Regions from separate parts of the Solibacillus sp. FSL R7-0682 genome, predicted to be linked through region 3. Evidence: riboswitches for the same ligand, from Rfam matches in the RefSeq annotation. Region 3 holds a riboswitch; each other region holds the start of a gene.
The links. A riboswitch is a leader RNA that binds a small molecule or an ion and turns the genes downstream of it on or off. The one in region 3 is predicted to bind cobalamin.
Positions count from the first base shown of each region.

Region 1: another riboswitch for cobalamin. It lies ahead of MKZ17_RS17275 (ABC transporter substrate-binding protein); the one in region 3 lies ahead of MKZ17_RS09360 (S-layer homology domain-containing protein).
Region 2: another riboswitch for cobalamin. It lies ahead of MKZ17_RS14280 (ribonucleoside-diphosphate reductase subunit alpha); the one in region 3 lies ahead of MKZ17_RS09360 (S-layer homology domain-containing protein).
Region 4: another riboswitch for cobalamin. It lies ahead of MKZ17_RS14320 (hypothetical protein); the one in region 3 lies ahead of MKZ17_RS09360 (S-layer homology domain-containing protein).

Region 1 is NZ_JBBOUI010000001.1:3,437,192-3,444,993, reverse strand. Features, by position in the region: gene MKZ17_RS17290 (DUF1934 domain-containing protein) at 1-183, shown strand, start outside; gene argS (arginine--tRNA ligase) at 183-1,850, shown strand; gene MKZ17_RS17280 (acyl-CoA dehydrogenase family protein) at 2,218-3,366, shown strand; cobalamin riboswitch at 3,449-3,640, shown strand; gene MKZ17_RS17275 (ABC transporter substrate-binding protein) at 3,742-4,701, shown strand; gene MKZ17_RS17270 (FecCD family ABC transporter permease) at 4,694-5,692, shown strand; gene MKZ17_RS17265 (adenosylcobinamide amidohydrolase) at 5,692-7,167, shown strand; gene MKZ17_RS17260 (cob(I)yrinic acid a,c-diamide adenosyltransferase) at 7,210-7,770, shown strand.
Region 2 is NZ_JBBOUI010000001.1:2,804,800-2,812,601, forward strand. Features, by position in the region: gene MKZ17_RS14255 (branched-chain amino acid aminotransferase) at 1-146, opposite strand, end outside; gene MKZ17_RS14260 (hypothetical protein) at 267-599, opposite strand; gene MKZ17_RS14265 (hypothetical protein) at 831-1,148, shown strand; gene MKZ17_RS14270 (IS3 family transposase) at 1,160-1,993, shown strand; gene MKZ17_RS14275 (ribonucleotide-diphosphate reductase subunit beta) at 2,217-3,254, opposite strand; gene MKZ17_RS14280 (ribonucleoside-diphosphate reductase subunit alpha) at 3,267-5,474, opposite strand; cobalamin riboswitch at 5,774-5,952, opposite strand; gene MKZ17_RS14285 (hypothetical protein) at 6,017-6,685, opposite strand; gene MKZ17_RS14290 (ECF transporter S component) at 6,682-7,173, opposite strand; gene MKZ17_RS14295 (bifunctional adenosylcobinamide kinase/adenosylcobinamide-phosphate guanylyltransferase) at 7,178-7,594, opposite strand; gene MKZ17_RS14300 (histidine phosphatase family protein) at 7,546-7,802, opposite strand, start outside.
Region 3 is NZ_JBBOUI010000001.1:1,828,585-1,836,386, forward strand. Features, by position in the region: gene MKZ17_RS09350 (InlB B-repeat-containing protein) at 1-1,263, shown strand, start outside; partial or broken gene MKZ17_RS09355 (glycine radical domain-containing protein) at 1,330-1,650, shown strand; cobalamin riboswitch at 2,041-2,234, shown strand; gene MKZ17_RS09360 (S-layer homology domain-containing protein) at 2,397-5,549, shown strand; gene MKZ17_RS09365 (S-layer homology domain-containing protein) at 5,569-7,802, shown strand, end outside.
Region 4 is NZ_JBBOUI010000001.1:2,812,836-2,820,637, forward strand. Features, by position in the region: gene MKZ17_RS14300 (histidine phosphatase family protein) at 1-112, opposite strand, end outside; gene cobS (adenosylcobinamide-GDP ribazoletransferase) at 85-858, opposite strand; gene MKZ17_RS14310 (bifunctional adenosylcobinamide kinase/adenosylcobinamide-phosphate guanylyltransferase) at 871-1,413, opposite strand; gene MKZ17_RS14315 (ABC transporter substrate-binding protein) at 1,486-2,445, opposite strand; gene MKZ17_RS14320 (hypothetical protein) at 2,435-2,989, opposite strand; cobalamin riboswitch at 3,149-3,344, opposite strand; gene MKZ17_RS14325 (Fur family transcriptional regulator) at 3,437-3,847, opposite strand; gene MKZ17_RS14330 (metal ABC transporter permease) at 3,844-4,710, opposite strand; gene MKZ17_RS14335 (metal ABC transporter ATP-binding protein) at 4,726-5,472, opposite strand; gene MKZ17_RS14340 (isopropylmalate synthase) at 5,583-5,816, shown strand; gene MKZ17_RS14345 (MerR family transcriptional regulator) at 5,872-6,201, opposite strand; gene MKZ17_RS14350 (pyroglutamyl-peptidase I) at 6,362-6,967, opposite strand; gene dacB (D-alanyl-D-alanine carboxypeptidase/D-alanyl-D-alanine endopeptidase) at 7,014-7,802, opposite strand, start outside.

The DNA of each region.
Region 1 (7,802 bases), 1.6 Mb from region 3:
AACGGGCATTATGAAAGTCCCTTTGGCTCATTACCACTTGTGACACATACAGACCAGCTAGCGATTGAGGTCAATAAGGGAGACAAAGTTTCAGGAAACTTTAAAACACAATATGATCTTATAATTGGCGGCAATTCAGTCGGCAAATACACATTAGAAATTCAATTTTCGGAGGTACAGTAATGAACGCAGTAGAACAATTACAGCAATCGATTAAAGATGCGTTAAAAGCGGCGATCGATAAAGCAGGCTTAGTAGAAGCTGGCACAGAAATAAATATTCATTTAGAAACACCAAAAGATAAAGCAAATGGCGACTTTGCAACAAACGTAGCAATGCAACTAACTAAATTAGCTAAAAAGCCCCCACGTGCTATTGCAGAAGCAATTCTAGAAAATCTTGAAACAGCAGGCACAGATATTGAAAAAATCGACATCGCAGGCCCTGGTTTCATGAACATTACCGTACGTAAAGATTTCTTAGCAGGTGTTGTAAAAGCGGCATTCGAACAAGGACAAAACTACGGTCGGTCAAACGCTGGTAATGCACAAAAAGTACAAGTGGAGTTTGTTTCTGCAAACCCAACAGGTGATTTACACTTAGGACATGCCCGTGGTGCGTCAGTAGGGGATTCTTTATGTAACGTAATGGACTTCGCAGGCTTTAACGTATCTCGTGAATACTATATTAATGACGCAGGTAACCAAATTAACAACTTGGCGTACTCATTAGAAGCGCGTTACAAGCAGGCATTAAATATGGACGCTGAAATGCCAGAAGACGGTTACCATGGGCCAGATATTGTTGAAATTGCTGGGAAATTAGCAGAGCAATTTGGTACTGAAATTTTGGAGAAATCAGAAGAAGAACGTTTTAACTTCTTCCGTGAGCACGGTTTAAAATTAGAATTAGCGAAATTACAAAACGATCTAAAAAACTTCCGAGTTGAATTTGATGTTTGGTATTCCGAAACATCTTTATACAAAAATGGGAAAATTGAGATTGCTTTAGATAAGTTAAAAGCAAATGGTCACGTATTTGAAGAAGAAGGCGCAACTTGGTTCCGTTCAACTACATTTGGTGACGATAAAGACCGCGTATTAATTAAAAACGACGGTTCATTTACTTACTTAACACCAGATATCGCATACCATGAAGATAAATTACATCGTGGCTTTGATAAATTAATTAATATTTGGGGCGCGGACCACCATGGTTATATTCCACGTATGAAAGCAGCAATTGAAGCGTTAGGATATGACCGAGGTACATTAGAAGTAGATATTATCCAAATGGTGCAGCTATACAAAAACGGCGAGAAATTCAAAATGTCGAAACGTACGGGTAACGCAGTTACAATGCGTGAATTAGTAGAAGAAGTGGGCTTAGATGCTGTACGTTACTTCTTTGTAAAAACGGCAGGCGATTCACATATGGACTTTGACTTAGATTTAGCTGTTTCACAATCTAACGAAAACCCAGTGTATTATGCACAATATGCACACGCACGTATTTCGTCAATTTTACGTTCAGCACAAGAGCAAGGATTTACAGCTTCTTTAGAAAATTTAGCGTTATTAACAGCTGAAAAAGAAGAAGACGTACTGAAAAAAGTGGGTGCATTCCCACAAATCGTGGCAGATGCAGCGAAACACCGCACACCACACCGTATCGCCAACTACATTCAAGATTTAGCAGCTGCATTCCACAGCTTCTACAATGCGGAAAAAGTATTAAACCAAGATAACAAAGAGCTAACTGAAGCGCGTCTTGCATTAATTACAGCAGTAAAAACAACATTAGCAAATGCATTGAAATTAATTGGTGTATCAGCACCAGAAAAAATGTAAACAACGAACTTCTGTAAAAATACAATCCCATTCTGTAGCGAAAGGCGAAGCCGACAGCTACAAATGCATTGAAATTAATTGGTGTATCAGCACCAGAAAAAATGTAAACAACAAACTTCTGTAAAAATACAATCCCATTCTGTAGCGAAAGGCGAAGCCGACAGCTACAAATGCATTGAAATTAATTGGTGTATCAGCACCAGAGAAAATGTAAATTACTTTTAAGGGAGCCTTCTTCAAACGAAGAAAGCTCCCTTATTTTTAGCTTGAAATAATTCCTATATAATTGACTCAGGAATTTCCGACATTAATATTGAACTCAATAATAGAGTGGAGAGTAGAATAAATAAAATAGGTGGTGTTTCATTTGAGTAAACAATTATTTATTCATACGGAAGAACAACGTGAATGGTTAAAAAAATTAGAGACATTGGAGGAAAGCTTTAAAGCAAACGCTCGTAAAATAGATGAAGAATCTATTTTTCCATTTGAAAATTTCAAAAAGCTACGTGAAATAGGGTATACAAAAATTACTTTACCAAAACAATATGGCGGTGCTGGTTTATCGGTCTATGATGCAGTATTACTTCATGAAACATTATCAAGTTATTGTGGTAGCACGGGGTTAGCAGCTTCATGGACAATTCAAAACGTCGGTGAAATTTTTGAAAATCGTTATTGGCCTGTAGAAAAAATAGACTGGTTCGCTGAGCAGGTCAATAATGGAGCGACCGTAAACCGGGCAGTAAGCGAATTTGCCATGGGTAGTCCTGTACGAGGGGGAAAACCAGGCACAACAGCTGTAAGAGATGGGGAGTTCTATCTTATTAATGGACGTAAAAATTATACGAGTGGAGCCCCAGATTTAGATTATTTTTTAGTGTCGGCCTGGATTGAAGATGATAACCATTTAGGGTTTTTCCTCGTTCCAAAAACAGCTAAGGGTGTATTAGTAGAAACTACGTGGGATGTTATGTCGATGCGTGGTACAGGAAGCGATGATCTTGTACTTAATCATGTACGTGTGGAGCGCTCTAATTTAGTTGAAATACCAAGTTATTCTACAGGTTTTAAACTGAATGGATGGCTGTTATTAATACCTGCGACATATTTAGGAATTGCTCAAGCAGCAAGGGATTATGCAGTACAGTTTGCTAAAAACCATTCACCAAATAGTATTCAAGGGACGATTGCACAACTACCGAATGTCCAAACGTTAATTGGAGAAATGGATTTAGCTTTAACAAATGCACGTTTTACGATTTATGGAGTTGCGCAGTTATACAATGATGCTACAAAAAAAGCTGAAATCGTCAACGAAATCAATATCGCAAAGCATGTCGTAACGAATACGGCGATCGATGTTGTTGACAAGGCAATGCGACTTGTCGGGGCAAAAAGTTTACAACGTTCAAATCCACTTCAACGCTATTACCGAGATGTGCGTGCGGGTCTTCACAATCCACCAATGGACGATTTAACAATAAAACGCTTAGCGGAAACAGCAATTCTTTAATGATTATAGAGGAATTTTCTGAAAATTTTCCAATCGTTACATACATTAAATTTAATTTCCGCTATAATGTAAGAAGTAAAAAATGAATATTACGTGTGAAGGTTCTTATTTTTATTTGAAAATAAGGAGTAAAAGGGAAATCGGTTCAAATCCGATGCGGTCCCGCCACTGTAAATGCTAGTTTGTATCAAAAGCCACTGATTATGTTTATTGGGAAGGCGATACGAAATGTTCAAGCATAAGCCAGGAGACCTGCCTTTACATTACCCAAATGATACCTACGCGGATAGGATGGGGTGAATAATTTTTATATTATTTACTTTTATCTTAAGTCTCCTAATGTAGGAGGCTTTTCTTTTTGAGGAGGAACTATCAATGAAAAAATGGCAACAATTATCTTCTGTAGGACTTGTATCACTCGTAATTCTTTCAGCATGTGGTGCGGAGGAAGCTACAAATAAGACACCTAATGAAGAACAAACGGATCAAACGACAGAACAAACAAAAGCACTATTTCCAGTGGCGTTAAAAGATGCTTTACAAAAAGAAGTGACAATGGAAAAAGCACCGGAGCGCATCGTATCACTTATCCCATCCAATACTGAAATTTTATTCGAACTAGGGCTAAATGAACAAATAGTCGGAGTTAATGATAACGATAATTATCCAGAAGAAGCGGCTACGAAAGAAAAAGTAGGTGGAATGGAATTCAATATAGAAGCCATTATTGCATTGCAACCGGACTTAGTATTAGCGCACGAATCAGGGCTTTATAGCTTTGGTGAAGAAGCGATAGCACAACTTGAAGCAATAGGTATTCCAGTATTCGTTGTAAAAAATGCCTTAACTTTTGAAGAAACATATACAACGATCGAGCAAATTGGTCAGCTAACGGGGAAAACGTCTGAAGCGACTGAAATAATTGCCTCTATACAGCAAGGGATTACAGAAATCGAAAACAAAGTAACGGACCTTGAAGAGAAATCAGTATTTATCGTTGTTGGAACAGAACCTGATTTATATGCAGCAGGGCAGGATACTTTTATTGATGAGATGTTAGATGTTCTGAATGTTGAAAATGTTGTGCAAGAGCTAGGTTGGCCAATGTATAGTGCTGAGCAATTTGTGAGTAGTAATGCAGATGTGATTTTAGTCACGTATGAGAGTGATATAGATGCTATTTCAAACAATGCAGCATATGCAGAAATGAAGGCAGTGAAGACTGACAATATTAAACTTGTTGATGGCGATACAACAACACGTCAAGGTCCTCGAATTGTAGAAGGTATTGAGTCAATCGCAGAAGCAATTTATCCAGAGGCATTTAATGAATAAAAAATATACAATCGCTTATGTAATATCGATTGTATTACTTTTTAGCAGTGTTTGGATTGGTATTTCATTTGGTTCGGTCGATATTCCCTTTTCGACATTATGGGATAAAACGACGGATCCTGTAGCATACAGCATCCTTTGGAAAATTCGTATGCCTCGTGTCATTTTAGCAGCATTAATCGGGGCATCACTGGCTATTGCGGGTGCAGCATTTCAAGGCTTACTTAAAAATCCATTAGCGGATCCATACACTCTGGGTGTTTCATCAGGGGCTTCCGTTGGTGCAGTTATGACAATTTTTTTAGGCATTTCAATTCCGGTGTTAGGAACGTTTACACTACCGGTATTTAGTATGGCTGGTGCTGCACTTACAATGTTTGTCGTATTAAGCTTTGCGAAGCTAGTAGACCGTACGATGAAAATGGAAACTTTAATTTTAACAGGAATTATTTTTAGTTCTTTTCTTGGCTCATGTATTTCATTGATGGTTGCTTTAACAGGTGAGCAACTCCGAGAAATAATTGGCTGGCTATTGGGTAGTGTGTCGATGCGCGGCTGGCCATATGTAAAAATGGTTGTTCCATTTATGATAATAGGAACGGTCATGCTTTGGTTAAAGCGCCGTGAGCTAAACGCGATGATTTACGGAGAAGAACGTGCGCAATATTTAGGGGTAGATGTAAAACGGAGTAAATATATCATTTTAGCAGGTGGTTCGATTTTAACAGGGGCCGCAGTAGCAGCATCTGGTACGATTGGCTTTGTTGGGTTAGTTGTACCACATATGGTCCGGATTTTAATCGGTGCAGATCATCGACATTTATTAAGTCTTTCTTTTTTAAACGGTGCAAGTTTACTTGTCATTTGTGACTTAGTATCCCGTACAATTATTGCCCCAATAGAGCTTCCAATAGGGGTGATTACATCCTTTATTGGGGCTCCAGTGTTTGCTTATATATTCTTTAAGCAACGAAGAAAGGGGGTAGCGTAATGTTAAAAGTACATCAATTAACAGGTGGCTATGCAGGGGAATCGATTGTTAAAAATATGACGTTTCACGTGAAAAAAGGCAAGATTCTTGGTATTCTCGGTCCAAATGGTAGTGGGAAATCGACATTATTAAAGCTGATTAGTGGAGTAATAAAGCCTACAAACGGAGAAGTTTATATTAATAATAAGTCTATCGAAAGCTATGATGTTAGACAGTTGGCAAAAAAAATGGCAGTGCTTCCACAATTACATGCGAGTACCTTTTCAAATGCTGTTTACGATGCAGTCTCCTTAGGACGATATCCACATCAAAGTGGCTTTTTCTCTTCCTGGTCAAAAGAGGATGAAGAAATTGTACAGCGTGCGATGGAAAGTACAGGTGTATCCCGTTATCAGCAACAATATTTAGAGTTTTTATCCGGTGGTGAACAACAACGTGTTTTTATTGCCCAAGCGCTCGCCCAAAACGCAGAGCTCTTATTATTAGATGAGCCGACGAATCATTTAGACATTGCCCATCAAAAGCAAATTTTGGATATGCTTCGTAGGGAAGTCGAAGAAAATGAACTGACTGTAGTTTCTATTTTTCATGATATTAATTTAGCATCATTATATTGCGATGAGTTATTGTTATTAGAAAACGGGGAACTAAGAGCATACGGATTGCCCCATGAAGTTATTTTAGAAGAGCAAATTGCCGATGTGTATCAAGCACGTGTAGCGACGTATCCCCATCCTGAATTACCAAAACCACAAATTACGATGCTTCCAGCAAATGAAGTAGGGCTTGTTAATTCAAAAGTAAGTGTGAGCGATTTTGTCATTACAAAGGAATATATTGAATACAGATCGAAATCACCATTAAAGGTAATTTCATCTGCCGTTCATAATGCAGGAATAGGCTGGTATGAAACATTTTTAAATCGCGCCATTTCCCCATATTATAATATTGAGCTAGTAAAAGAAGAAACATTGGCGTTTTTAGTACAACGAAAATTTTCTCCGACGAACACAGTTGTGATGTTAACGGCAGTGCCAACTGAATGTGTAGCAATTCAAAGTTTTTCTGCCAATGAACTTGAAATTATTGTTATGGTAACTGCAGGAATTGGTAATAGTGTCGATGTAACGAAAACCTATTTACGAGATGAAGATCCTCATGTCGGTACGATTAATACATGGGTATTCATCAACGGGAAATTAACGGATGAGGCATTTATTCAAGCGATGATTACTGCTACGGAGGCGAAAACGAAAGCTTTAGCTGATCAACAAGTAATAGACCCTTTTACAGGAACAATTGCTACAAGTACAGCTACTGACAGCTTGTTAATTGCAGCAACTCAGTATGGGAAAGTAATGCCTTATGCTGGTCCAATTACTGAAGTAGGAAAGTTAATTGGTCGTGGTGTGTTTGAAGTGACGATTGCAGCAATTAATAAGTATAAGAAAGCACAAAACAACGATACTTTTTAACATTAATTAAGTATTTTATCAAAAAAGAAAGGGTGGAGTATTATGAAATTATATACGAAGCAAGGCGACACGGGTAAGACGAGTATTATTGGAGGCCGCGTTGATAAGGATCATTTACGTGTAGAGGCATACGGAACAATTGACGAGCTAAATTCCTTTATTGGAAAAGCAGTTAGTGAATTAGATTCGGCAAAATTTCAAGATGTCATTAATGATTTAACAGCGATTCAGCATGAGTTATTCGATGGTGGCGGGGACTTAGCAAATGTGATGAAAGAACGTCACAATAAGTTATCAGAAGAGCCGATTGCTATTTTAGAAAAACGTATTGATGCACTGTCAGATGAAGCACCTGCCTTACAACGTTTTATTTTACCAGGGGGTGCACCAGCCGCAGCAACGCTTCATATTGCAAGAACAGTTGCGCGACGTGCTGAGCGTCAAACGGTCTCGTTAATGAAGGAAATTGATGACGTGTCACCGATTGTTCAAAAATATTTAAACCGTTTATCGGATTATTTATTTGCTGCTGCACGAGTAGTAAATCACCGTTTAAGTATAAAAGATGTTGAATATATCCGAAGTGCCAATGTCTTTAAATAGGCTGTAGCTACAATTTGTAGCTATTGTTGTGA
Region 2 (7,802 bases), 980 kb from region 3:
ATCGTAGCATTATGCCATCCCTTGCCTTCTACATAATCCATAACAAACATATGGTCAGTAAATACTTGACCAAAACCAAGCTGTTCAGCAGATATTTTTTGTTTTTTTGATGTTGCTAACTCCGTAGCAATTTGAATTGTTGTCATAATAAATGCTCCTTAACAAAATAAAATTGATACATTCTATCATACCACTTTATTTTTAGAAAATTTATAATTTTTTAATTTTAAATAAAAAATTTATTTATTGAGCTAATATCTGAATAATTATAGCTTATCGAATATAAACAAATTAAAGTATCCAATTAGCCCAATTCCGATCACTATATTTAAGTTGATTGGAACAAATTTATGTAAGTGAATATGAAACATCTCGAAAATAATACGATACATATAGTAAAAAATAGATACACAAATAACAAAGAATAATGGAATACCCGTACTTAAAATTATTTTTCCTGTTACACTAATATCACCCGGTGGTATATCTGCTGCAGTAAAACGAACTCCTGCAATAAACATCCATAATAGCCAATAAAATAGATATGTAGTACCTATAGTAATTGAAATATAAGTGGTATATGCCACTGCTTTTTTCATAATTTATTCCCCTTCATTTTTAAATAGCCTTCCATCCCCTACAATAACAAAAACAAGCGTACACGGCACATAAATTAATTCCATCTATTGCAAAGAGGCTGGGTCAAAACCAAAACATCATTTTTCTCGAGTGAGAAAAAAGGACTAACCTAATTTTATAAGACAACATAAAACACCACTAAAATGGGTATGTATGTAATACATGCTTAATCATTTTGGAGGTGTTTTTTTATGACAAGAGTAAGTTATTCTTCAGATATTAAATGGTCGGTTATAAAAGATAAATTAGCAGGTAAATTAACGACAAAAGAAATTTTGGCGAAATATAACATTAAACATCGCTCTCAAATTAATACATGGATGCGGTGGTACAAAAATAATGAACTTTACCGATTCGATCAACCTGTAGGCAAGCAGTATAGTTATGGACAAGGGCCTGAAGGGAAAAGCGAACAAGAAATGAAAGACCGCAAAATGATGCATCTAGAAATGGAAAATGAAATCCTAAAAAAGTTTTTGGCCATCAAAAAGGAGTTGAACGGCAAGTAGTTTTACAAACTGTGGAGAATCTGCGTAAGAAATATACAGTCACATGTATTTTAAAGGTGCTAGGGATTCCTCGTGCAACCTATTATCGTTGGATGAAAGAAGGAATCCGAGGATTTTCAGCCATTGAAACAGTACTGATTGAGCTATGTAAAAAAACGAAATATCGTTACGGTCATCGTAAGATAAGATATTTACTTCAAAAAGAATATGGTTATCAATTGAATCGCAATACGGTACAAAAGCTGATGCAAAAGCACAACCTACAATGTCGGGTGAAAAAGAAACGAAAATTTAAAATAGACCAAGGGCCAGAAATCATTGCCCCTAATTTATTAGCACGCTGTTTTACAGCTACGGCACCCAATGAAAAGTGGGTAACAGATATAACGTACATTCAATATGGTTCTACAACGATGTATTTGGCAACGATTTTAGATTTGTTTAACAATGAGATTGTCGCATATAAATTATATGACCATCAACAAACACCACTTGTGATGGATGTGTTAAAGGCGGCTTTAGAAGAAAGAAATTATCCAAAAGGAATCCTTGTCCATTCAGACCAAGGAAGTGTGTATACATCGTATGCCTATCAAAATTTTTTAGAGGAAATGAATTGTCGAGCAAGTATGTCACGACGAGGAAACTGTTGGGATAATGCGGTGATTGAGTCATTTCATTCACATATTAAAAGCGAAGCATTTTTACGTGTGAAAGCTCATTCACTAACGAACGATGAAACGAAATTACGTGTAGCAGCATACATGTTCGAGTATAATCAAGAACGTATACAAGAAAAATTAGGCTACTTAACTCCCCTTGAATATGGAAAGCAAGTAGCTTAATTAGGTGTTTTATGTGTGTCTCAAATGACTAGGTCAGTTCAAAATGATGTTTTTTTGTAATTGGTTTCCGTTGCGGAGACGCTTTCCGGGGGTGTTGCCTGAGCCTGTAGTTTCAGGTGTCACCCCTCCACTACAACCAATTTATTAAGTATCCAATTTTTAATACTGTATTTTACCGTAAATAGAGAAATTTTTACTTCTGTCCCATCCTCAACGCAAATTTTTATAAATCGTCAAAGCCGTTATCTTCCACATTAATTTTTGTATATTGACGTGAGCGTTGTTCAAAGAAATCTGTTTTGCCTAAATCTACTTCCTCATAGGCAACGATCCATTTCATTGGATTTTTACGGTAACCTTCATATGGACGTCCATGCCCTAATTGATTGCACCGAACATTTGCATAAAAGTAAATATATGCTTCTACATCCTCTACATCAAGACCATCAATTTTTTCACCAATAACTTCACGAGCCCAGTTTACTTCTAGCTCTGCAGCTTCTTTGAAGATTGCTTGAACTTCCTGTTCCCACTTAGGCGAATTGTATTCTGGATATTCCTCCAATATTTCTTTATAGATCTTTACAAATAAATCAACATGTAGCTGTTCATCACGATTAATATAATTAATCATTGTACTTGTCGCAACCATCTTCTGCTTGCGTGCTAGGTGATAAAAGAACGCAAAGCCAGAATAGAAGAAAAGTCCCTCTAAAATAACATCATACACTATTGCACGTAACATATTCTCTACAGTAGGATTTTCTGAAAAGTCAATGTAGCCCTTTACGACAAAGTCATTTCGCTTTTGTAGCACTGGTTCCGTTCGCCAAAAATCAAAGGTTTTATCTTGTACATCTTTTGTTACAATACTTGAAAGAATGTAGGAATAGGAGTGATTATGAATAACTTCCTGCTGCGCTAAAATAATCATCAATGCACTTAAGCTTGAGTCCGTTAAATAATCTGCTACCTTCCCGGCAAAGTCTGTTTGAATACTATCTAATAATGCAAGTAAGCCAATAATTTTTAAAAATGAATCTTGCTCTTCCTTTGTTAATTCAGGAAATTGCTTTACATCCGTACTCATATTTATTTCAAAGGGAGTCCAAAAATTGGCGAGCATTTTTTTGTACTTCGGATAGGCCCAGCTGAAACGAACATCATCCCAGTTTAAAATATTGGAGCTTTGCCCATTAATAATCCCCGTTGAACGGTTTGGTGCTGTTTTTTCCATTAGGTTTCTTTTCGTAACTTGCATCCCATTTCCCCCTTAACTTGAGCATGATTCACATTCAAGTAGTTCGCTTGAAGTTGAACGAACATAATATGTCGTTTTAATTCCATTAGCCCATGCATCTATATGAAGCTGTAATAAATCTTTTGCTTTAATTGTATTTTGAACATATAAATTAAGCGATATCCCTTGATCAATATGCTTACTACGTGCAGCATTTTGCTTTAAAGTCCATCGTTGATCAATGAAGTAAGCTGATTTATAGTACCATGTTGTTTTTGAATTTAAGTCTGGCACTGTTACTGGAATTTTGTAATCCTTCTTTTCTTCAGAATAAGATTTTTGGAAAATCGGGTCAATTGTAGCGGTAGAACCAGCTAAAATAGATGTTGAGGAATTCGGTGCCACAGCCATTAAATAACCATTTCGCAAGCCTCCTGCTGAGACAAGCTGTGCTAATTCATGCCATCTTCCTTCCGTTAATCCACGCTCCTCAAAATAGGCACCTGTTTGCCAATCAGACCCTTTAAATAACGGGTATGAGCCTTTTTCCTGAGCAAGAGCATTCGAAGCCCGTATCGTTAAATAAGCAATTTCTTCATATAGCTTATCTGCAAATTGAACGGCCTCTTCTGTTTCCCAGGCAATTTCATGTAGCGCTAATAAATGATGCCATCCAAATGTACCTAGACCAATTCCGCGATAACGTTTGTTTGTTAAATCTGCTTGCAGAACTGGAATGGTATTTAGCTCTATGACATTATCAAGCATGCGGACTTGAATCGGTATTAAACGCTCAAGCACACCCGCTGGTACTGCACGCCCTAAGTTGATAGAACTTAAGTTACATACAACAAAATCCCCTGCTTTACGACGCGTCACGATTGTATCATCATCTAGTTGCTGTGACTCGAATTGTGTAGCACTCATATTTTGAGCAATTTCTGTACACAGATTACTCGAATAGATCATACCAGCATGCTTGTTTGGATTTTTACGATTGACTTCATCTCGGTAAAACATAAATGGTACGCCTGTTTCCAATTGACTACGCATAATGCGCTTCATAATTTCAATTGCTGGAATAACTTCCCGTGATAAAGCTTCATTCGCTACACATTGTTCGTATCTTTCGCGGAATGATCCTTGTCCACGCTTCTCATCATAAAAATCCTCTAAAGAAAAGCCCATTACTTTACGTACTTCATATGGATCAAATAAATGCCAATCATTACGTGCTTCTACCGCCTCCATAAAAATATCAGGTAAGCATACGCCTGTAAAAATATCATGTGCACGAAGACGTTCATCTCCATTGTTTAAGCGTAAATCTAAAAACGTTAAAATATCACGGTGCCATACATCTAAGTAGACAGCAATTGCCCCTTGACGTTGTCCTAATTGATCAACAGATACTGCTGTGTTATTTAATTGCTTAATCCATGGTAGCACCCCACTTGAAGCACCTTTATAGCCACGGATTTCAGAGCCTCGACTGCGCACTTTCCCCATATAAACACCAATACCACCGCCGTATTTTGAAAGCGTTGCAACATCAGTATTTGTATCATATATACTTTGAAGACTATCATCGACCGTATCAATGAAACAGCTCGATAATTGGCCATGCGTTTTACCTGCGTTTGATAAAGTCGGTGTCGCAACAGTCATATATAAATTGGATAATGCCCAATACGCTTCTTCTACTTTTTGAAGGCGGCTGTCCGTTTCATTCATCATTAACGTCATGGCAATAATTAACCAACGCTGTTGCGGGAGCTCTGCAATCGATTTGTCAAAATCACGAACAACATAACGGTCTACTAACGTACGTAAGCCGATATACGTAAATAGATCATCTCTTGAAGGTTCAATAATTGTTCCTAATAATTGACGCTCTGCTGCCGAGTATTTTTCCACTAGTTGTGGATTTAATAATCCTTTATCTACAAGATGTAAAATCCAGTCATTAAAGTTTGCATAAGGCTTTTCCACATTAAATTTTTCCATATACTGAATAGAAATTTTCTCATTTAACAGTTTTGCAGCAACATATGTCCAATACGGCTCTTGTTCATCGATATAGCTTATCGTTTCTAAAATACTTGCATCTATCCATTCAATAACAGATGCCCCTTCATTTTTCCTCATCCATTTTTGTGAGAAGCGAATAAATTGTTCTAAATCCTCCTCACCGAATTGATTCACTAAGTTTTGCAAGTAATTTTCTTGTACAGCTATCATGACAACACTCCTCTTCAAAAATCAAATCCACCTCGGCATTATTTTTGTACGTTTGGCGTTATACTTTCATAAAGTACGAGTACTCCATTCCAAATCGTATAAATCGCCTGAGGTTTTACTACTTTCAGTGTCAGTTGAAATCATTCATCAACCCTTACAATGTAGATTTCTACTTGAAAGAAATAAAAAAACGAACCCCATTCATTCGGAGTTCGTAGTATGTACGTATTAGAAATGGAAAGAGAGTTATTGCCTAGGAAATAGAGCTCTCGCTTCCATTTCCTATCCCCCGAAGAAATGCATTGCATATTTACATGGCAGGTCTCCTGGCTTCGCTTCATCCTTCTGATTCCCCTTCCCGTTTTTAGACAGTGGGCTATGAATCATCGTCAGCGTTACAGTTGCGGGGACAGCATCAGCATTGAACTGATTTCCCTTTTAATCTACATATTGTAGAACCAAATAAATAACGACACTATATATTGTGTTTTTTATTAACTGTTGTCATTGTATCATAGCTAATTTTTTAAGGCAACTACTGTTTATTCTTTTATAATTTCTGTGATTGGAGCCGAGATTTGCTGTGAAAACTGCTCTACATGTTGCTCTAACACGGCTACAAGTACTGCACAGGATGGTCCAGCAGACGTATGCAAATCCAACTCACAAAAGTAATTTCCACCAATAAAACGCGTTATTTCTGCCCCAATTCCTTTTGATCCAGTTGGCCATATTGCTTGTATCCACCCCTCTGTTAGCCCTTGATATAACTCATTTAATTGTGCAATTTGTTGCGGATTTTCAATAACTTCATTGCCGACTAGAGGCTGTCCAATGACAAAGTAGTGACAATTATTAATTGTACGTGAAATAATTTTTTCACCAATCATTGTCAGTGAAACAGCAGATTGAAGTGCATTAAAATTCGTTTCACTTGAACCGATGATTGGCGGACATGGAATTCCAATTTCCCCGAATACGCGTCGGATACCTTGCTCGTATTCCATCCAAACATGATCACCAGAAAAATTCGCCATTAATAGTTGGATTGGCATCGCTCCAGCACACCATTGCTCTAAAATAGCAGTTCTTGTAGTAAAATAAGCCGTTATCTCATTTGGCACTTGTACTGCATCAAGCTCCTTATTACCAATACACCCTGAGTTATCAATCGTTACGATTAACCCATTTACCTCTACCCCATTTCTCATGATTGAACGCCTGATCTTATCATCACAGTTTTAAGAACGGGCATCACGATTATCGCAACTACTACATTTATAATTGTTGCAACAGTTAATGACGCAATTGATCCAATGTAAAATTCAGGTGAAATGAGAAAATAAAATGGAAGTGGTGCAATGATGCCATTTGCTACTATCATAAATGACCATTTTAATAGATGTTGACCTTTTCGATGTAATACTGTAAATAAAGTAATGATAATAAACATTTCTAGTGCAATAATTCCGTGGAATACACCAAGTGGGAAGCCAGAAGTCAACCCTGTAGCAATATGTCCAATTGCCCCTGCTGCTCCTGCAAAAATAGGTGGTAAAAATGCAGCACCAATCATAGCAGGTGCTGAATCAAGTGCAGCCGTAGTAATAAAGCCTGGTACTTTCACAAAGCTACCTATAACACAAATTGCTGCGACAAAAGCTGTTAACGTCATATATCGTAATTTATTTTTATCCATGTTCCTACTGCTCTCCTTTTAAATATTGAGGGATACCGTACCATACGCGAATTACCGTATTCGCGTTTTGGCATAATTGTTGATAAACTCTTCCACACGTATCTCGTAGTTGTCTCGCCTCTTTTTCAAGAGGTACTACACCACGACTCATATCTGTACAAATACAAATTATTTCCGTCTGTTTTGATATGGTTAAAATATGGCCAGCAATTTGTGAAGCCACCTCTTCTTCTTTCAAATGGAGATAGGGCTTTACAATTTCCTCGAAGCGTGAAATAACATACCGCTTATTAGTACTTGCTTGGATTATTTCAGGTAAAGAACCATCACAATAAATCGTTTCCTTATTTTCCATCGTGGTAATTAACCGATCTACGTAACTTCGTTTACCGTTATATGCCCCTCCGATAATGACGTACATCTGGCACCTCCTACAAAGTGTTCTATACTATCCCATGCTAATGAATACATTGTACGGTGATTCGCTAGTACTTGTTGAAATATTTGCTCTTCGAAACTTAGCTTTGCCAATAACAGACGGATGACCCCACCATGAACAACAAAAGTATATTCGCCGCCTTGTTTGACAATTTCATACAATGCGTTTAACACTCTTTGTTCGAACATTT
Region 3 (7,802 bases):
ATTGCACCTTCGATGGGTAGTACATTTGGAGAATGGTCGGTTATGGATCTATTACGAGGAATGTACACGGGCTACGATTATATTAACTATATACCGGCAAACTATTTCACGGACTATATAGGAAGAATTGAAGGCTATGTTGATATGAAAAATGGTAATCTGGACCGCAATAAATCTACAGAATGGTCTCGATTAACATTGGCACTTACTGCACTAGGTTATCCAATTACCGATGTCGCAGGTTATGATTTTGTAGCTCGTTTATCAGAATCACATAAGTTTTCATATCGTCAAGGTATTAATGGACCGATTTGGGAGATTATTGCATTGGATACAGGTGGTTATGAATTATATCCTGATCCATCCAATGATGATGTCAATACGGTAGGGAAAATGATTGACTATATTTTAAATAAGGAAATCTCGAACGGGGGCTGGGCTTTAAGCGGTGGCATTCCTGATCCAGATATAACGGCTATGGCTTTACAAGCATTTGCACCATATTATCTCAATAGTAGTCGTTACGACCAAACTGGTGCGAATGCAACTTATCAAGAGTTTGCACAAGCGGTGGAGCGAGCAATTGTTGTATTATCGCAAATCCAGCTAACTAACGGAGGTTATAATAGCTGGGGAAGTATTAACTCGGAAAGTACTGCACAAGTAATTGTAGCGCTGACAGCTATGAATATGGATCCTTTAGCTACAAGTATATCGTTACCAAATATTAATCAAACTGTTGATTTTATCACAGAAGGTAAATATGAGGATGGCGTTTGGACAAATAATATGATTGATGCTTTGTTAACATTTTGGGCAAATGGTAGTGGTTCTTCGCCAGAAGTGGGGGGCTTTAAGCATGTAACCGCAGGCTATGATGGTGGGGGTGGCTCTGGTACAAGCGTTAACGCGATGGCCACAGACCAAGCATTATATGGACTTATTGCGTATGATCGCTTCAAGAAAAGCGAAAAAAGCTTATATGATATGAGTGATATGCAAAATGGCGAATACCAATATATGACTGCAAGTAACAATACAATTTACTTTGATGGCAATCAAGTTGGTGAATCTTCATCAAAAACGGTATCACCTTATGCTGTAGTTGACATTCCATCCTCATCAGCAAAAGATTTTGTTGCATGGAATACAAAGCAAGACGGCACAGGAACTACATATATGCCTAATGAACGTTTAGTTATGCCAGATGAAGACATTACACTCTATGCTCAAACGAGTAGCACGATGGGGGAATATGAGTGATGGCAATATTCAAAAGGTTATCAAGCTCATTGATGAATTTCTTACCGCTAGAAGTCTTACAAAGGAGCATCTGGAGCTAAGCTTCCATACGAATATGCTTTATATGGAATTTCTAACACATTCTCAATGGTACAGAAAGCACTAGGTAAAGAGGCGGTGAACCAAGGGGCTAACTTAGCTTCAATTCTTGATGGATATACAGCAAAAGAAGGTCACCACTTAAATATCAACATACTTAACAGCGATACTTTACTAGACGCTATGGGGCAATCAGAAGAATATCCATAATCAACGATTCGTGTATCTGGTTATACTGTTAACTTCATAAAATTAACGTGTGAACAACAAATCGATGTAATCAAGCATATTTTCCACAGAAACCTGTAATTTATGCTCTTTATCTATACAAAGACCAAATTGAAATGACAACTCTTAATAGTTGTAGTTCATTTTGGTCTTTTATTTTACTAGAATTCACTTTTGCATAGGTGTAAGGATAGATACTAGGAGGAGAATTGTGAAATGAAAGGAAATATCATTTCATTGAAACATACGGTACAGTTAATGGACTAAAAATGGGAAATGATTTTTCTATCGTTAAAATGGACCTAGGAAAAATATTAATGTCGTCTTTAATAAAATAAATCTATTAAATTACATGTATCTGTACTTTTATGGTAATTATATTAATTTGGGATTTTAATAGGTATTTCAATCTATTTTTAAATATATCGAATATTTTAAATTATTTTTGTGTTAGAATTTCTTTTAATTGAATAAATCTTGCAGGATAAAGACGCCATTACGGCTTAATAGGGAATTCGGTGAAAGACCGAGACTGTTTCCGCAACTGTAAGTGCTGATGAAATGAGAAAAACCACTGTTGAAAGAAATGATATTCTAGTAAATGGGAAGGACTCAAAGTAAAATGATGCACAAGTCAGGAGACCTATCTTTATCTGATCGTATTAAATCACTTCGGAAATAAAGGGACTATACGGCAAATAGAGAACGAACATTTTAATTTTGTCGCGTCTATTTACCGCTATCCAATTCCTAGGGTAGCGTTTTTTTGTTGTCCTAATACGACACTTGATTATATTCAAAAAATTAATAGGGGGGAATGTGAAAACATGCAAGCATCTTTCAAAAAGTTATTATTAGTTTCTATTATGTTTATGCTCGTAATTGCCAATACGCCACAACGAGCTAATGCAGCTGCATATGATCCAACTGTAAGTTTTGAGAATCTAGATGTGCGTTTTTGGGAAGATCAGCAGCCAGACATTGGATTTTATATAAATGCTTCGTCACGTTACATACTAGAAACGGTAACTGCACCTTCGATGGGTAGTACATTTGGAGAATGGTCGGTAATGGATTTACTTCGAGGTATGTATACTGGCTATGATTATATCAATCACATACCGGCAAATTACTTTTCAGATTATTTAGGGAGAATTGAAGCCTATGTTGATAATAAAAATGGCATGCTAGACCGCAATAAGTCTACAGAATGGTCTCGTTTGACATTAGCACTTACTGCGTTAGGTTATCCAATTACCAATGTCGCAGGTCATGATTTTGTAGAATATTTGTCAAGATCACATAGTTTTTCATATCGTCAAGGTATTAATGGACCGATTTGGGAGATTATTGCATTGGATACAGGTGGTTATGAATTATATCCTGATCCATCCAATGATGATGTCAATACGGTAGGGAAAATGATTGACTATATTTTAAATATGGAAATCTCGAACGGGGGCTGGGCTTTAAGCGGTGGCATTCCTGATCCAGATATAACGGCTATGGCTTTACAAGCATTTGCACCATATTATCTCAATAGTAGTCGTTACGACCAAACTGGTGCGAGCGCAACTTATCAAGAGTTTGCTCAAGCGGTGGAGCGAGCAATTGTTAAATTATCAGAAATCCAACTTTTAAATGGTGGATATGATAGTTGGGGAAGCATAAACTCGGAAAGTATTGTGCAAGTAATTGTAGCGCTGACAGCTATGAACATGGACCCTTTAGCTACAAGCATATTGTTACCAAATATCAATCAAACTGTTGATTTTATCACAGAAGGTAAATATGAGGATGGCGTTTGGACAAATAATATGATTGATGCTTTGTTAACATTTTGGGCAAATGGTAGTGGTTCTTCGCCAGAAGTGGGGGGCTTTAAGCATGTAACCGCAGGCTATGATGGTGGGGGTGGCTCTGGTACAAGCGTTAACGCGATGGCCACAGACCAAGCATTATATGGACTTATTGCGTATGATCGCTTCAAGAAAAGCGAAAAAAGCTTATATGATATGAGTGATATGCAAAATGGCGAATACCAATATATGACTGCAAGTAACAATACAATTTACTTTGATGGCAATCAAGTTGGTGAATCTTCATCAAAAACGGTATCACCTTATGCTGTAGTTGATATTCCATCCTCATCAGCAAAAGATTTTGTTGCATGGAATACAAAGCAAGACGGCACAGGAACTACGTATATGCCTAATGAACGTTTAGTTATGCCAGATGAAGACGTTACACTCTATGCTCAAACGAGTAGCACTATGGGGAATATGAGTGATGGCAATATTCAAAAGGTTATCAACCTCATTGATGAATTGCCTACCGTTGGAAGTATTACGAAGGAACATGAAAATAAGATTAAGCAAGCTAGAGCAGCTTTTAATCGTCTAACTGTACCGGAGCAACGAAGTGTAACTAATTTAAGTAAGCTAGTGACTTTAGAAGGTCTACTCAGTGGATTGCTGTCTCAATATGATGATGAATTGAAAGTAGAGAACTTAATAAAAACAATAGATTCACTTTATAATGTTTCTAATATTACGCTAGATTATCAAATTGCGATTGAAAATGCCCGTATTGCTTATAATATTTTAACTGCTACGCAAAGACTTCAAATTACGAACTACTGGAAGTTAGAGTCACTAGAAGCAAAATTAAAAGTAGCAGAGGATTTAGACAAAAAAGAAACAACAGTAGCAAATGTTATTTGGCTTATTGATAATTTACCAAAAGTCGAGCAGTTAACTCGGGCAGATAAAGAAAAAGTAAGAGAAGCTATTGCTTATTACGAGGCACTTTCAGCTGATCAAAAAAAGAATGTGACTAACTATAGTAAACTTACTAAACTTGAAGAACGCTTAAAAGTGCTTGAAAAAGAGGCACTTGAAAAAGAGGAACTAGAGGACGAAATTGATTCTGATGTATTTGATGAAATGGTTGTAAATGGGAAAACACTAACAATTCATTCAGCAAAAACCGCGGGTGAATATTCAGTCACTATTCCTGCTGAAACGCTACAAAGCTCTATTAAGAAATATGGCATTAAAAATCTTATAGTAAAAGATACACGCGGTGTAACTCTTTCAATGTCAACTGAGCAATTAGTAAAAGAGTTGCAAAACAATAAAAATGCACAAACTGTAAAATTTCAGATTTCAACGTTTGACTATCAAAATGAAATCTTTACGGTAGATTTCTCAATAAAACTTACGAATAAGAAAAAAGTCAATATTAAACTAAACGATGGTTATATTTCACTTAAAGTACCATATAATTACTTTTTAAATGGTAAAAAATTAAAAGATAAATATTTACTAGAAGTGGGTAGTGATAACCCAACAATTCCACATGTTTCAACAGATAAGGCAGTCACTATAAAACTAAAACAAGGCGGGAAGTTCCTGTTTAATTCAAATAATATATTCTTTACAGATATAGGGAATGTTTCTAACGCCGATGAAATTTTATATTTAGCAAATCGTCAAGTCATCAAAGGTAGCGATAATGGTACATTTGCTCCTAATAATGATATTACACGTGGCCAATTTGCAGTAATGATTGCTAGAGCATTGAAATTGCAAGCCTCTGGAAAAACATCTTATTTTGTGGATACAAAAGGTAAGTGGTACGAGCAAGAAGTACAAGCAATCGTAGAAGCGGGCATAGCAAAAGGTACTTCTCCTGCAACCTTTAATCCAGAGGGCAAGTTAACCAGACAGGAAGCAGCATCGCTTATGGTTAATTTATTGCGCTATGTTAAATTTGATGTGGATGCTGTATTGAGTCGTACACCATATACAGATGCACATAAAATTGCAAAATATGCCCGAGCGGATGTTGGTATCTTAAACACATTAGATATAATGACTGGAAATACAAAAGGTGAATTTGCACCAACAGTCAATTTAAAACGATCACAAATGGCAAAAGTATTGAAACGTACATTAAATATTGCTGAAATGATGTAAGAAAAGTAGGAGTGAAACAATGACTAACATTAGAAAGATACTTCTTAGCTTTCTCGCCGTACTGTTAGTTCTTTTCCCAACCGTAACTTCATTGGGGTTAGAAAATAACAATGCTTATGCACAAGAAGTAGAAGATATCACGTTAAAAGTTGATTTAATAGACGGTTTAGAAACCAAAGCAGATAAAATGACCTTCGATTTATGGGCTAGGACATTAGATGACGTCAAAATAGATACAAATAATGTACATGTAACGAACAACGGCGATCCTGTTCACATTAACTGGAACGATGATGTGAAAACAAGTTATACATTAAACCTTGTCGTTGGTGTTAATGAAGTCAATATTGTTGTTAAGCATGAAGATCATGAACATAGCCGCTCATTTACAATTACGCGAAAAGAAGCACAAGATGGAGATGTAATTGGATCCTTTACATTTAGTATGGATGCATTCGTTGTAGGGTTAGGCTATTTAATTGAGCCAGTTAAAGTGGATGTTATTAAAGGAGATAACGCAGCCTATCATTTGGATCGAGTTTTAAAAGAACATGGCTTTGATTATACAAATACAGGGCTACTAGATAGTGGTTTTTATTTGGCCTCTGTTCTAAAGGGGAATTTAGGCGAAAAATCTCCTAATACACCTCAGATTATACATGATAAGTTAGAGGAACATAACGGAGCACCTATTGATGAAGATGAATTTTATCCTACTGAGTATGGATTAGGAGAATTTGATTTTAACTATATGTCAGGTTGGATGTATGCGGTGAATAATGTCTTTCCAAACGTAGGATTTGCCGATAAGTATTTATTAGACGGTGATATTATGCGTGTGCAGTATACAGTAGCATACGGTAGTGATATTGGCGGTGGTTATGCAATGGGAGGTAGTGAATATGATCAATTCTTCCCTCAGGTCAACAAAGACTTCTTAACTGAAGCCATTGCGGTGATTAATAGTAGCCCAGCTCGTAATGAATTGTTAAGTAATGTTTCGTTAGCGGCAGCTTATGAAAGAGGATTAGATGTGCTAGCAACAGTTGATGCTGATCAAACAACTATTGATAATGCATTAGCAGATATACGGAATATTGGAAGTTCGATTGAGATTGAGCAATTAATAAATAATTTGCCAGAAGTTGATGCTATTTCGTTAAGTGATGAGATAAATGTGCATTCAGTTCGTATTGCATATGAAGCATTAAGTGTAGAAGCAAAAGGCTATGTAGAAAATGTTGATAAGTTGGAAGCATTAGAAGCACAGATAGCCATTCTGAAAGAAAATGGAACAAACGATGAACAAGCAAAAGAAGAAGCATCGAAGGTAACTCAACAAATAAAAGAACTACCAGAAAAGGATCAACTGCAAGTAGTAGATGAAGCAAAAGTACAAGCTGTCCGTGCAGCATACGAATCTTTAAGTGTAAAAGTAAAAGGCTATGTAGAAAATGTTGATAAGTTGGAAGCATTAGAAGCACAGATAGCCATTCTGAAAGAAAATGAAACCAACGATGAACAAGCAAAAGAAGAAGCATCGAAGGTAACTCAACAAATAAAAGAACTACCAGAAAAGGATCAACTTCAAGTAGTAGATGAAGCAAAAGTACAAGCTGTCCGTGCAGCATACGAATCTTTAAGTGTAAAAGCAAAAGGCTATGTAGAAAATGTTGATAAGTTGGAAGCATTAGAAGTACAGATAGCCATTCTTAAAGAAAATGAAACCAACGATGAACAAGCAAAAGAAGAAGCATCGAAGGTAAGTAAACAAATTGAAGACCTACCAACAATTAAGCAACTCCAATTAATAGATGGAGAAAAAGTAAAAGCAACACGTAAGGCATATGAAAATCTAAGCGACCAAGCAAAAGGCTATGTAGAAAATGTGGATCATCTTGTAACGTTAGAAGAATTGTTAGAGAGACTGCAATTGGATGCTGTTAAAGAGGTGAATCAACAAATTTCCGATTTACCACTAGAGTCAGCATTGAAGCTTGCAGATGAATCTAAATTAAAAACTGTGCGCAATGCATACGATGCACTACCTTTAGAGGCACAAAAATTTGTATTGAATTTATCAAAATTAATTGTACTAGAAGTGAAAATGGACGCGTTAAAAAAATTAGGAGGACCAGAGCAGATTGAGGCAGTCATTGAACAAATTGAGGAATTGCCAACAGTTGCTAAAGTGAAAGCGAGTGATGCTAATGCAATAACTGCTGCTCGTAATGCTTATAACAAGCTAACTGT
Region 4 (7,802 bases), 980 kb from region 3:
TAGCTTGGACATTCATTAAAATCGATTCATCTGTCCAGCCAATATATTTCCGCTCAACATTGGCAGCTGTTTTTTCATGACGAATTAAATGCAAAACAACACGACTAGCCACAATAAAACCTCCAAACCTTCACCTAATGCGCCTAGCAAATCTCCACTCATTCCGCCAAAATGCTTCGTTGTCCACTTTCGATACAACAAGATAGCTACGATCATAACAATGAATACGATTAGTAAATTTAAAAATTTAAAATAGCACACGAGAATAATAAAAATTGCAGTAAAAATAGTTAAAATAAGCCAAAGCATTTTTGTGATTACTTCACCCTTAAAATATGCTGCTAATCCTGTTTTTTTTGATGTAGGCATCGTTAAAAAATATAATAACATGCCAATGCGTGCAATAAACGGAATAACGGCAATATAAGCAATCACTTCCATTTGCCCTTTTTCAAGCGTTTCAAAAATAAAACCTACTTTTAATAATAATAAGCAAACAACACTTATTACACCAAATGCACCTGTACGAGGATCATCTAATATAGCAAGCCGTTTCTCTTTATCTCCATAAGAAAAAAATGCGTCGCTCATATCGGTCCATCCATCTAAATGAAGCCCACCCGTTAAGACTATCATCCCAACGACAAGTAATATGGCTAGAAGTATATTCGAAAGATTACTAAAGCTCCATATTAGATAAATACCTGTACCTAAAGTACTCCCCATAATAAGACCAATAATTGGTAAGCTTGCATACATCCACGTAACAGATTTTTTATTCATATGTAATTGTTTGTTTACTGGCACTGAGGAGAAAAACTGCCATGCTAAAAAAAATCCAGTCACACTATTTTTCAACTTGCTCACCCCTTATTTCCAACGCTGTACAAGTTGAAATTGTACCTCATACGCTTCTTCACTTTGTTTCACTAGCCATTGATGAAGCCCACCAAGTAATTTACGATATTGATTTACTTCATCGTACTTTGAGGCTGGTTCATCTAGTATTTCATTCGAAACAATAATCATTTTAACACTTCGCTCCTGCCAAAAAAGCAGTTGTTGTTGAAATAAAGCAATTTGCGTATGAATAAACTGTTGTGGGTCTTTTACTCTTTCTGCAGCATACATAACATTTGAAAGCCATGTTGTGACACATTCAAACAATAGTACATCATTTCCCGAAAAGTTTTTTGCATTTTCAGGAAATGCCACTTGCATTTCAATTGTATGCCAATTTAACAATTGATTTTCACGATCCATCCTGTGGCGATGAATGCGTGATTTCATTTCTTCGTCAAATGGAACACCCGTCGCTATATAATGATAGTGCTTGTCTAACCCACATTGCGATATCATCTGTTCCGCTAATGCACTTTTCCCACTTCTTACGCCACCCGTAATAAAAATCAACCAGTCCACCACCTTGTAAACGCTAAAAGAAAGAACAAGCTTCATTAAAAGCCTGTTCCTTTCATTGTAACCTTATTTAAATAATTCTGGGTAGACTGCTTCCGCCATATTTTGAACTGCCTTACCTATACGTGGTGCTGGACGTGACATTATGTCGCCATCTACTAAATAAACTTGTTTATTAGCTACAGCACCTATTTTGTCCCATCCTGCACGACCTAAAATTTCACCAATAGCATCTTCCATATATGTAGCAGGTGATAAAATTACTTCAGGATTTCTTGTGATGACATCTTCTTCCGTAACACTTAACCAGCCAGATTGATCTGCAAATATATTTTCTACACCAGCCGCATCCATAATCTCTTGCTGGAATGTCTCGCTACCTGTTGTCCAAATGTCTGGAGCAGGTGAAACTTCATAGTAAACTTTACGTTTTGTTTCTACAGAAGCTGTTTTTTCCTGAACCTCTTTAATTTGCCCCTGTATTGTAGTTACTACTTCTTGTCCCTTTTCTTCAATTGCCATTACTTCTGATAATTGAATAATATCTGAGTAAACATCATCAAACGATGTAGCGGATGCAATAACGAATACTTTTAAGCCTGCATCTTCAAGCTGTGTAATTTGTGCTTCATCTCCAATTGTATAAGCAACAACGACGTCTGGATTTAACTCAACAATACGTTCTGCATTAATTACTGTAGAAGTTGAAACTCGTTCAATTTTTTGTGCTGCTTCTGGATACGTATCATAGTCCGTAGCACCAACAATTTTATCGCCAACACCTAGTTCAAATAAAATTTCTGTATTACTCGGCTGTAGTGACACAATCGTTTCTGGTACTGCGTCAAACGTCACTTCAATTCCACGGTCATCTACTACCGTATAAGGCCCTTCTACTACTTCCTCTTCTGTATGTTTAGCTGTGTCACCTTTCTGTGTTTCCTTTGCAGAATCCTCTGTTGAATTACATGCAGTTAATAATAACGCTGCCGCTAGTGGTGCGACCCATTTCATCTTAAATTTCATCGTTATTCTCCTTTTTCTTTTTCATCGGGTAGGATTTACTAATAAATGGTGTTTCACTATGCGCATGCTGTTTGTTTAAATAAACCGCCATAACGAAAAATATATTTGCTAGTAATCCTAAAAAATCAAATAAAATTTCAGGTATGTCACGTTCTTCGCTTACTTTATGTAAAGCACGGTATGACTTTTTCGCTTCACTTCGACATATATGAAGTCGAGCAGCACTTTCAACACCTTGTGGTAATAAAAACTGCTGAATCGTGTCTTTAACTTGGCTGACATAAAAGTCATAACGCGCACTTAACCAATTTAAATCGTCTTCTGTAATGGCTAGCTTTCCACGAACCGAACCATTCACATGGTAAGCAAGTGGATGAATGACTTGTAAATCCTGGAGCACTACTTGCCCTTTCTCATCATGCAATATTGTTGGTAACACAGCACCAATCCTTGTCGTTAATGAATCCGTACGTATTTCATAATCGACTAACGAGCTTTTTTCACGCATGAATGGATAGCATGAAAAGCGAATATCTTTTTTCATCTTATTTCCCCCTTAAGATGCTCTATTTCCCCTTGAAACAATTGAAAATGGCAAATAAAAATAGCCATCCAAGACAATGGATGGCTAAAAACGTCATATTATAAAATAATAGAATACGAGTATTCTTTGCCGTACATTCTCTTTAATTCCGAAGAGGGTTGTTACGATTAGAAAAAGATTGGTCTCCTGGCTTGCACTTCGTTTTACTAACAAGTACCTTCCCGCTTAAAAAGCAGTGGTCTATTTACTCGTGTTCATCAGTGCTTACAGTTACGGACATAGCTTCGGATTTACACCGAATTCCCATTTATGCAAAAAGCATCTTTTTCCTGCAAACTTATTCAATTTGTAAATTCACTTTAACATATCCTCTAAATTATGCAAATAGTTTTTCAATACACACAATTTAAATGGATGAAGTAGCGAAATCTTTAATAATTCGTTCACTTACAAACACTCCGGGCATTTCCCATAAATTTCAAATTTATGTGCTTCAACCGCATAGCCTGGAAGCTTCTCTCCTAGCAATTCCATCGGACAAACTGACAATTCCTTCACATTTCCACAATCTCGACAAATAAAATGGTGATGATGATGATCCGATTCACATTGCATACGGAAATTTCGCTCTCCATTAAGCTCTGTTTCTTCTAATATACCTAATTCTACGAATGTTGCTAAGTTACGATAAATTGTATCAAAGCTCATCCCTGGGAAGTCTCTTTTAAGTACAACTAATAGATCACGAGCTGTTAAATATTTATCAGTGGCTGCAAACATATTTAATATTAACTCTCGTTTATCTGTTTTTTTATAGCCTTTATCTTTTAATATTTCCCACGCACGCGTTATATTCACAGTACTTCTTCCCCTTCCGCTTTTGTTGTCATTTTTAAGACAAGTTTTTTACTTACTATAACGAATAATAAAATAACGATTGATGTTACAACAATTGTACCACCTGGTGCTAAGTTTAAGTAAAACGCCGATACAAGTCCAATGATTACCGCTAATTCTCCAAATACAATAGAGTAAATTATCGCTTCTTTAAAGCCGCGTGCTAATCGCATCGCAGCTGCTACTGGTAAAGTCATTAAACTTGAAACAAGTAAAATCCCCACAATACGCATGCTCGCTGCAATGACTAATGCGACGACAACCATAAATAATAAATGGATCCACTTAGCTGGGAGACCACTCGCTTTTGCAAATTCTTCATCGAAGGATAAAACAAATAGTTCTTTAAAGAAAATTAATAAAAATACTACCACTACAATAGCAATTGCAAATACTACATATAAATCCTGTCTAGATACTGCCGATACCGATCCAAATAAATAACTCATTAAATCTGTATTAAAGCCACTTGCAAGAGAAATTAGAATAGCACTAATACCAATACCACCTGACATAATAATCGGAATTGCAAGCTCTTCATAATGCTTATATAGCCTACGTAAGCGCTCAATTAATATAGAGCCACTTACCGATGCGATAATCCCTAAATAAATAGGATTTAGCAACGCTAACCCAACAAACGTTTGACTTAAATATAAGCTCCCAGCAATCCCTGCTAGCGTCACGTGGGATAGTGCATCCGCTATTAAGGATAAGCGGCGTACGACTATAAATACACCAAGTAATGGAGCAATGACCCCTATAATAAGCCCTGAGAAAAAGGCGTTTTGTAAAAATTCATAATTAAATATCGCTTCTATCATTTCTGCCTTCTCCTCTTAATGAATCTTTCGAACAGAATGACCGTACCAGCTTGCCCGCTGCTCTTCAGAAATCGTATCAAAATCATTTTTAAAGCCATGGAAATGGATCGTTTGATTTAAACAAGCAACATGGCTCACTCGATCCGATACCGTATCCACATCATGTGTTACTAAAATTAATGTCATATTATGGTGCGCATTTAAGTGTGCGAGCATATCATAAAATGCTTGCACATTTTCGTGATCAATCCCAACTGTTGGCTCATCTAAAATAAGTAATTTAGGTTGTGCAACTAATGCTCTGGCAATAAATACACGCTGCTGTTGACCACCAGATAATTGTCCTATATTACGTTTTGCATACTGTTCCATACCAACATCCGCTAAAGCACGTCTAACTAATACATCTGCATCTTTTGGTAATCTTTTAAATAGTCCAGCCTTTTTTGTTAAGCCGCTTTTCACCACTTCTTCAACCGTTGCAGGAAAGCCTGAGTTAAAGGCATTGGATTTTTGTGACACATAACCAATCCATTCACGATGGTTGAATTGACTTGCCTGTTCACCAAATAAGTAAATTTCACCTGACATGGGCTTTAACAGCCCTAAAATCAACTTTAATAGTGTCGATTTTCCAGAACCATTTTGCCCTAAAAGTGCTAGAAAATCTCCTTCTTCGACTTTCAATGAAATATTTTTCAGTACTTGCGTATATTCATATTGAAATGACACATTTTTTAGTTCAATTAACGTTTTTTTCATTTCACTCGCTTCTTTCTAATTCAAAATCATTACGATTTACAATTTGATAGTATAAAGGACTTTTATCTATATGTAAAGGAAATAAACTTGAAAGGATGATGAAAATTAGCATGTTAGAGTGGGCTGAAAATCTTCAGAAAATGAATGATAAGCAAGTTCAGCAATTTGCCAAAAAGAAGAAGATTGATTTATCTTTAGAGGAAATAAAAAAATTGCGTAAGATTTTTTCAAAAGCATCGATTACTTGGGGGATTTATGGGATACCAAAAGATGTTTTAAAGGAAGTAGAAGATGTGATTGGACAAAAAAGACTCAATCAGCTTCGAAAAGAAATTGGTATATAATCATTGTTAAAAGACATGATTTGTAATTAAAACAAATCATGTCTTTTTTATTGTATTAAAATAAAAGTATTTCTTCTTGAACAATGGCACGTAAATCTTCATTACGAAATGTTTTCCCACGATATGTACGACTTTCACCTTGACGTTTTAATGCAAACACCTTTTTAATCCCCGCAATATTAATGCCTTGCTCTAAAAGTTCTTGGATTTCTAATAACTCATCTACGTTTTGAAGTGAAAACATACGACGATTTCCGTCAGAGCGAACAGGCTCCACTAGCTCATGCTCCTCATAGTAGCGAATTTGTCTGGCAGTTAAATTTGTAATTTGCATCACTGTTCGTATTGGTAAAATGGGCATTGCCTTTCGATAATCTTTGTTCATATAATTCCCCCGCCTCTCTACTAATAATTTACAACGGATTGACATTATACAACAATAATTTATTAGCTTTTATTACATAGCTTTTTTCGAAGAGTTCTATCGAAAAATGGCATATAGCATTAAAACAACAATGTAAGCTCTTTCATTATGGAATTTTTCATTAATTTTTGACACATTCTTCCAAACATAATTTGATTGCATTAAGTAAATCCCTTGATGACCATCCTGGAATTCGACCATTCGCTATTGCCAATTCGAAAGAAGCAGGAATATGAATAAAACCTGCCACTACATTTTGTGTCAAGTTAGCATAGCGTAGTCCTTCATACATCATGTTATTGCATAAATACGTACCTGCTGAATTAGAAATTGTTGCTGGATAGCCTGCTTCATTTAAACGATTGACCATCGAACGAATGGGTAGGGTTGAAAAGTAAGCCGCCTCTCCACCTTCAACAATCGGTGCGTCTTCAAAAGTTACTCCATTATTATCTTTCTCTCCATCTTTAATATTAATCGCTACTCGTTCTGGCGATATTTTTGTAATACCTGCAGCTAGGCCTAATGAGACAATCATTGCTGGCTTGATGTCCGCTAGTAATGTCTTAAACTGTTCTGGACCCTTCGTAAAGTCAACGCTTAATACACGACCAATTACTTCATATTCTCCAAACACTTCACCATCCAATGCATTAACAATATCCATCGTAGGATTAATTGGATTCGTTAGAAATGGTTCAAACCCTGTTAATAAAAGTTTTTTCATTTTAAAAATCTCCCCTTTAACAATGTCAGGTAAGTATTGCGTCACTTTATAATTGCTTCATAATTGCTGTAACTGCTTTATCAATATTGGCAATACCGTTTGCACGATTTTCAATCATAATTGAGAAAATATATTGTTTCCCGCTTTCTCCCTTCATATAGCCTGAGAGCGCATGTACATTGGATATATATCCTGTTTTAGCAATGACTCTCCCTTGAAGTTGCGTTGATGTAAAACGTTGACGAAGAGTTCCGCCGATGCTCCGCTCCTTATTCCCTGCAACTGGGAGAGACTTATAAAAGGTTTGATAATAAGGTTCACTCTGAATTTCGTACAGTAGCTGTGTAATGCCAATCGATGTCATACGGTTTTGATTGGACAATCCTGAACCATCAACAAAGCGCCAATTGCCCATTGAAATATTTTTGGTTTTACTATAGTCCATCATGACATTTGCACCAGAAGGTAAATCACCAACACCATATTGTTGTTGTCCCATTGCTTTGGCAAAAATATCGCCCATACTGTTATTACTTAACTTCATAAAAACAGAGAACATTTGCGAAAGTGGCTTCGATTCATTTGAAAATACGAGCCTTGCTTGTTCAGGAACTTGTTGTCTTATAATTTTTGACGTTTTATCAAAGCGAATTCCCATATTCATCATCGATGTTTTAATCGCATGAAGTGTGTTAATTGTAGGATTTGGTACAGTCACCCAATCTTTCGATGTACTTCCAACAGGTAGATTCCCTGTTATAACGATTCGATTAGAATTGTAAGAACGTTTAATTGAAATCGTATTTTTTTGACCATTTTTCACAGTTTTTGCTTG